DNA from 3 places in the Microbacterium sp. GXF0217 genome. Region 2 is predicted to be linked to each of the others. Evidence: predicted binding sites of a transcription regulator. Region 2 holds the regulator's gene; each other region holds the start of a gene.
The links. The regulator LexA, encoded in region 2, represses DNA repair genes until DNA is damaged. The targets are predictions, from matches to a motif close to TCGAACANNTGTTCGA.

Region 1 (2,264 bases), on a different contig from region 2:
GCGGCGAGTCGACGCGCGTCCTCATCAGGGACGAATCGGCTCGGGTCGGCGCGGACCAGGATCGAACCGGGAGCCGGGACGTGTTCGACATCGGCACCGGACGAGATCGATGCGGCCGTCACCGCATCGAAGCGTTCAGCCGCCCGCGCTTCGACGACGGCATCCGTCTCGCTGTAGAACGGGCGTGTCTCGCGCAGCGATGCGGCATCCATTCTGGACCGCCGATCTCGCACGTAGTGCGCGATGAGTTCATCACGGTCGGCTCCGCCGGCGAATGCGCAGATGGTGTCGACGTACACAGCAGTGTCGATCGGCAGCCGGTCGGCCGCCGCGGCCAGGACGGTACCGCCGTACGAGTGTCCCATTGCGACGAGGCGCCGTCCCGGTGCCAGCATCCCGAGGGTCTCGATCACGGCGTCCGCCGCCGAATCGATCGTCGACGACGGATCGCGCGGCGAGAGACCGTGACCGGGCAGGTCGAGCGCCAGCACACGGGCGCCGCCGTTCGCGAGCGCCTCTGACACGCGCCACCAGCTCTCCGCCGACCCGGACATGCCGTGCAGCAGCACGACCGTCCGCTCACCGGAACCGGACTCGACGGCGTTGAGGCGCATCCAGTCAGTCAAGCACGGGCGTCGGGCGAGACGAGGATCTGCGCGACGGCAGCAGGCACGTCAGGTGCCGTGATCGTGGCGATGGATGCTGGATCGTCTTCACCTCCATCAGTGATCCACGCGGTCGTCAGTCCCGCCGCCACTCCCCCGGCGATGTCCGATTCGAGGCCGTCTCCGACCATCCAGCCGCCCAACGGGACGCTCAGGCGACGCGCGGCGAGCGCGAAGATCTCGCGATCGGGCTTGCGGACGCCGGCCTCGGCCGAGATCACCCAGCCGTCGACCGCGTCAACCAACCCGGTGCGAAGGACCTTCGCCTCCTGATTGTCGATCTCGCCGTTGGTGACGATGCCGATCGTCCAGCGTGCGGTTCGCAGGGCGGACAGCGCGTCGAACACGCCGTCCGTGCAGGTCACGAGCTCCGGCATCCGGTGACGGTAGTCGGCCCACAGACGCAGCGGGTCGTCCGGCAGGCGGAGATCCACCACGAGCTCCCGGAACACCGCCTCCTTCGAGCGTCGTTGCGCCAGCTTCGCGGCGACGGCGCCGATCTGCTCCGCCGTCAAGCCGCGGACCCGTCCGAGAGGTTCCCTCGCACATCCGTGATCAGAAAAGGTCGGATCGCGCGCCGAAGACAACTTCGAATGTCGGAGGCCCCGAACATGATGGTGCTATCAACTTCTTCACCGAGATCGACGCACAGGTCGCCTCCTTGCGCGCGCTCTTGGGTGAGGAGGCCGCGGCAGCCGATCTCGCAGCAGCGCTTCGATCGCTGTCCGACGACGAACTCGTCGAGGCGATGCGCGCCTCCGCGACTCTGACCCGATGCGTCGAGAAGGTGACCGCGCTTGGAGCCGGCGTCGCCGCGGCCCGCTCGACGCGCGAGTCCGGCCACACCGGGCTTGCGCAGTCCCGCGGCCACCGCAACCCGGTTGGCCTTCTGCAGGAGGTCACGGGCGGCAGCCGCTCCGATGCCGCCCAGCGCATCCGCGTCGGCTCCGCGCTGCTGGAGGCGCAGGCGGCGGACGCCGAAACGCTCCATGACCATGAGGATGCCCGTCCGGAAGAGGACTCTCCCGCCCGCGCCTGGCACGTGCCAGCCGATGCAGCGCTTCTGGCCGGCCGCATCTCCGCGGCGCAGCACGATGCGATCGTGCGCGGGTTGGGAGAGCCGCCGCACGGATCGACAACCGCGGATTCGCACCCGGATGCCGATGCGCAGGCCGCTTGGCTCGCTGCCGCCGAGCAGCTCGTGGACGAAGCAGCGCATCGCACCGTCGAAGAGCTCGGTTCGTCTGCGCGCACCTTGCGCGATCTCCTCGACTCGGAGGGAGCCGAGCGACGTTTCCAGCAGCGCTTCGAGGCTCGCTCCTTCCGCTTGTGGACCGATCGGGACGGCATCCATCACGGTTCGACGACGTATGACGACGAGGGATTCGCGCTCGTGAAAGGCGTCAACGACGCGGCGCTTCGTCCTCGACGCGGCGGACCCCGGTTCGTCGGTTCGGCCGAGAAGGACGCCGCGCAGAAGCTCGTCGAGGATCCTCGCACCAACGATCAGCTGGCCTACGACCTCATGATCGATGTGGTCTCCGCGGGCGCGCGCGCCGAAGCGGCGACCGTGTTCGGCGTGAAGCAGACCGGCGTGCG
Region 2 (2,264 bases):
GGCGACTGCCGCGGCGGTGGACGGCGTCGCACCGTCCACGCGGACGCGATGCAGTGTCCATCGGTCGTCGGGGATGTCCGAGTAGATCAGCGTCGCATCGTCGGCCCACTCCGGCTGCAGCGCCGCGCGGGTCGGCAGAACGGCAGCTGCGTCGTCGCCGATGCGCGCGATGTGCACCTGAGCGCTCTCCCACGGCATCCGATCGCCCTGCCACTGCACCCACGCGATCCGTGCGCCGTCGGGGGAGAGCGCCGGGTGTGCGAAGAATCCAGGACCTTGAGCGTGCACGATCACCGCTGATGCGTCTGCCGCGGCCGAGCCGTCGGTGGGGATCTCGACGATCGCGCGCTGGTGCGGGTCGGACGTGAGGTCCTCGCGCACGGCGAGCAGCCTGCCGTGCTGGAGCCGCAGACCGCCGTGCGCCGGTCCGGGCGCGGTCAGGGGCTGCGGCGTGCCGCCCGGTTCCAATCGGTGCACCTGCTGCCCTCGGGCTTCGACGAAGTACAGGATGCCGTCGGCATCCGCCGTCCAGGACCCGCCGCCGTATTCGTGCACGCGGGAACGAGCGCTCCAGGGTGACGGGAGCACCTCGGTCCCGGTGGAGCTGCGCACGGTCACCCGGCCGCCCTGTGCCGGTACGGACTCGCCCCACCAGATCTCGTCTCCCGCGAAGCAGGCGCCGTCGATACGGGGAGCGGATGCCGCGATATCGGCGGCGTGGAACGGGGAGGGCCAGGATCCGAACGGCTGGGGCATGCTCCGAGCCTACGAGACGCGCGTGACGCGACACAGGGTGTCACGCAACCGCCCCGTTCACCCTGGAGCGTGCAGCGACAGCCGATCCCGGCATCCGCCCGCGAAGCGCAGGTTCTTCGCGGCCCGCGTCCGCATTGTCAGCAGGTGGATACGACGAGACCACCGAGTCGCTGCTCAGACGGCGCGAAGTACCGCGACGACCTTGCCGAGCACGGTCGCATCGTCGCCGAGGATGGGCTCGAACGCGGAGTTGCGGGGGAGCAGCCAGGTGTGGCCGTCGCGGCGGCGGAAAGTTTTGACCGTGGCCTCGTCGTCGAGCATGGCGGCGACGATCTCGCCGTTCTCCGCCGTGTTCTGCGTGCGCACCACGACCCAGTCGCCGTCGCAGATCGCGGCATCGATCATCGACTCGCCGTTGACCTTGAGCATGAACAGATCGCCCTTGCCGACGAGCTGACGCGGCAAGGGGAAGATCTCTTCGACCTGCTGCTCGGCCGTGATCGGCACGCCGGCCGCGATCTGCCCGACGAGTGGCACGAGCGCCGCATCACCGACCGGAGGTGCCGTGTCGGCGGGGTTCTCGGTGCCGCTGCCAGGCAGATCGATCAGCACCTCCATGGCGCGCGTCTTGCCCGGGTCCCGACGAAGGTAGCCGCTGAGCTCGAGCTGGCCGAGCTGATGCGTGACACTCGAGAGCGACTTCAGCCCGACTGCGTCGCCGATCTCGCGCATGCTCGGCGGATAGCCGTGCCGCGCGATCGAGGTCTGAATAACCTCGAGGATCGCCATCTGCTTGGCGCTCAGGCTCTTGCGTCGACGAGTGCGCGGTGCCTCAGTGCCGGGGGCTGATGCGTCGCTCATGGCTGCTCCTTCGTTGACCTATCGGGTGCCCGGCATCGATGTCGGAGGCCCGTGGTGAGGTGTCGTTAGCGAAACCGTATCCGAGGTTCCCCTGTTCGGGGAAGATCTGTTCGAGCGTGTCGGTGGATTCGAAGATCCGGTTTCGAATAATGCTTGACAAAGATTCGAATTCGAAGATACATTCGGTACGTAGCTTCGCATCCCCCACTCCCGGCCGAGTGGGGAATGCGAACGCTACGCCAACATCTCCCGATCGGGAGAGGAAGCACGAGGAGCAGCGATCATGAGCAGCATCAGCGTCACCGCACCGTCCATCCGTCCGTCCGCGGCAGTCACCCGACTGCGTCTGACGGCACGGGGTCGCCGTGTTCTGCTCGCTCTCGCGGCGCTACCTCTGGCGGTCGGTCTCGCGTTCGCAGTGCTGAGCGGAGGATCCGCGTATGCCGGCGGTGAAGAGGTGACCGCATCGTTCGAGACCGTCACCGTCATGCCCGGCGACACGCTGTGGTCGATCGCGGAGGAAATCGCACCCGGTGTCGATCCCCGCGAGGTGGTCGACGGTCTGCAGAAGCTCAACCTTCTCGAAGGTGGCACGCTGATGATCGGAGATGAGCTCGCGATCCCGGCGGCGTACGCCGGCTGAGACG
Region 3 (2,264 bases), on a different contig from region 2:
ATGCACGTGGTGATCGGTGAATCCGCCGCTGATCACTCCGCCGGCGACCCGTCGCAGCGTCGGCATCTCAGCCGCCGATCTCCGTGCGGACGGTGTAGAGCTCGGGGAAGAACGTCAGCTCGAGTGCGCGCTGCAGGAAGGCTGCTCCGCTGGATCCGCCGGTGCCGTGCTTCATGCCGATCGTGCGCGTCACGGTCTTCAGGTGCCGGAACCGCCAGAACTGGAAGTTGTCCTCGAGGTCGACGAGGTCCTCGCACGCCTCGTACAGATCCCAGTGGGTCTGCGGATTCTGGTAGATCTCGCGGATGGCCGCGACGAGTTCGGGGTGCGGACGGTACGGCTCGCGGACGTCTCGTTCCAGGATGTCGGTGGGGATCGGCAGCCCGCGGCGCGCGGCGAAGCGGAGGAACTCGTCGTAGAGCGTGGGGCGCTCGTACTCGGTCGTGAGCAGCGCGAGGTTCTCGGGATGATCGCGGAAGACCGACAGCATCCGCTCGTTCTTGTTGCCGAGCGCGAACTCGACCGCGCGATACTGCACCGACTGGAAACCGGACGAATTGCCCAGCGCGCCGCGGAACTGCGCGTACTCGGTCGGCGTCAGGGTGGCGAGCACCGACCACTGCTGCGTCATGACGTCCTGAATCCGCTTGACGCGTGCGATGCGCTTGAGCGCTTCGCGGAGGTCGTCGCTGGCGAGCAGATCCCGCGCGCTGGTCAGCTCGTGCAGAAGGAGCTTGAGCCAGAGTTCGGTGGTCTGGTGCTGGATGATGAACAGCATCTCGTCGTGATGCTCCGGCCGGCTGACCGGATGCTGAGCCGACAGCAGCGTGTCCAGCTCGAGGTAGGAGCCGTACGTCATCCGGTCGCGGAGATCGGTGACGATGCCGTCTTCCAGGGCGCGTTCGTTCTGTTCGGAGCTCACGTTCGAACAGTATCACTCACGTGACGATCGTCACAGATCTGAAATGCGGGGCACGAGGGTCTCTTCGAGAACTGGGTTCAACCTGTGGTTGAGGGTCTGGGGAGAATGCATGCTCGAATGTCGGAGGCCACGGGTTGAATGGTGGTTATGAACAGCATCGTCGCTCATGGTCCGCGACGGCGGCTGCGTCATCCCTGGCTGCACGGTCCCGGCGACCTGGTGCGAGATCCATCACGTCCGGGAGCATGCCGACGGCGGCCCCACCCATACCGACAACGGGGTGCTGCTGTGCTGGTGGCATCATCGCACCCTGCATCTGACCGAGTGGACGATCCGGATGAACCACGGGGTCCCGGAGATCCGCGGCCCCGCCTGGTGGGACCCGCACCAGACCTGGCACCGCGCCCGCAGTCCGCACCGCACGGCACCCAGGCGAAAACGCACCGGCACTGCCGCCTGAGGCGAGCTATCCGCGCAGGCTCGTGAGGATCCGTTCGAGGCCATACTCGAACGCGCGATCCACGTCGCCGCCGAGGCGGAAAGCGCCGGCGAGTTCCATCTGCAGGAATCCGGTCGCCCACGCCGTGAACAGGCGCGCCGCGTCCAGGGCGGCATTCGTGCCGACCAGCGAGGCCGCCGCACGGATCACCGGCGCCGCCGCGCGATCCAGCGCGGGCAGAGGAGCGGAAGCCGCGAACATCAACCGGAATCCCTCCGGATTCTCGTGCGCATAGGCGCGGTAGACCGCGGCGAGGGTCGCGAGATCGTCGCCGGCCGCGGCCAAGCGGATGCCGAGATCGTCGACGATGGCCTCGGCCACTGCGGTGAGCAGCGCATCCCGATCCTGCACGCGCTTGTAGAGCGACGGGGCCCGCACTCCGACCCGCGTGGCCACCGCCTGCATGGTGAGTCCGGCGGGGCCAGAGAGCTCGAGGATCTCTCGGCTCGCCGCGATGATCTCGGTGTACGACGTGCGATCGGGTGTCGGCATGCGTTCCTCCATGGCTATTGACATTAGCCATGATAGCTACATATCGTAGCCATGTCATCGGAAAGGACGGGACATGAAGCTCGCTCCACACCTGCACCGTCTGGGCAACGACATCGTCGCCTCGTATCTCATCGACCTGCCCGACGGGATCACGCTGGTGGATGCGGGACTTCCCGGCCACTGGAACGACCTGCAGGACGAGCTCGCGCTGATCGGCCGCTCGCTCTCCGAGGTGCGCGGGCTCGTCCTCACGCACGGCGACAGCGACCACATCGGATTCGCCGAACGTCTGCGCCGTGAGACCGGAGCCCCGATCTTCGTCCACGCCGCGGATGCGCATCGCGCCCGAAC

Region 1: ACWAT3_RS14440 (HNH endonuclease signature motif containing protein) is a predicted target of LexA. The motif match lies at 1,243-1,258, and genes of this name have one in related genera.
Region 3: ACWAT3_RS05810 (HNH endonuclease signature motif containing protein) is a predicted target of LexA. The motif match lies at 1,024-1,039, and genes of this name have one in related genera.

The regions. Positions count from the first base shown of each region.
Region 1 covers NZ_JBSJZG010000007.1:77,834-80,097, forward strand. Annotated here, with positions in the region: gene ACWAT3_RS14430 (alpha/beta fold hydrolase) at 1-614, opposite strand, end outside; gene ACWAT3_RS14435 (HAD family hydrolase) at 623-1,180, opposite strand; gene ACWAT3_RS14440 (HNH endonuclease signature motif containing protein) at 1,327-2,264, shown strand, end outside.
Region 2 covers NZ_JBSJZG010000003.1:580,722-582,985, forward strand. Annotated here, with positions in the region: gene ACWAT3_RS08890 (S9 family peptidase) at 1-756, opposite strand, end outside; gene lexA (transcriptional repressor LexA) at 931-1,617, opposite strand; gene ACWAT3_RS08900 (LysM peptidoglycan-binding domain-containing protein) at 1,901-2,260, shown strand.
Region 3 covers NZ_JBSJZG010000002.1:534,829-537,092, forward strand. Annotated here, with positions in the region: gene ACWAT3_RS05800 (hydrolase) at 1-66, opposite strand, end outside; gene kynA (tryptophan 2,3-dioxygenase) at 68-922, opposite strand; gene ACWAT3_RS05810 (HNH endonuclease signature motif containing protein) at 1,089-1,382, shown strand; gene ACWAT3_RS05815 (TetR/AcrR family transcriptional regulator) at 1,389-1,913, opposite strand; gene ACWAT3_RS05820 (MBL fold metallo-hydrolase) at 1,987-2,264, shown strand, end outside.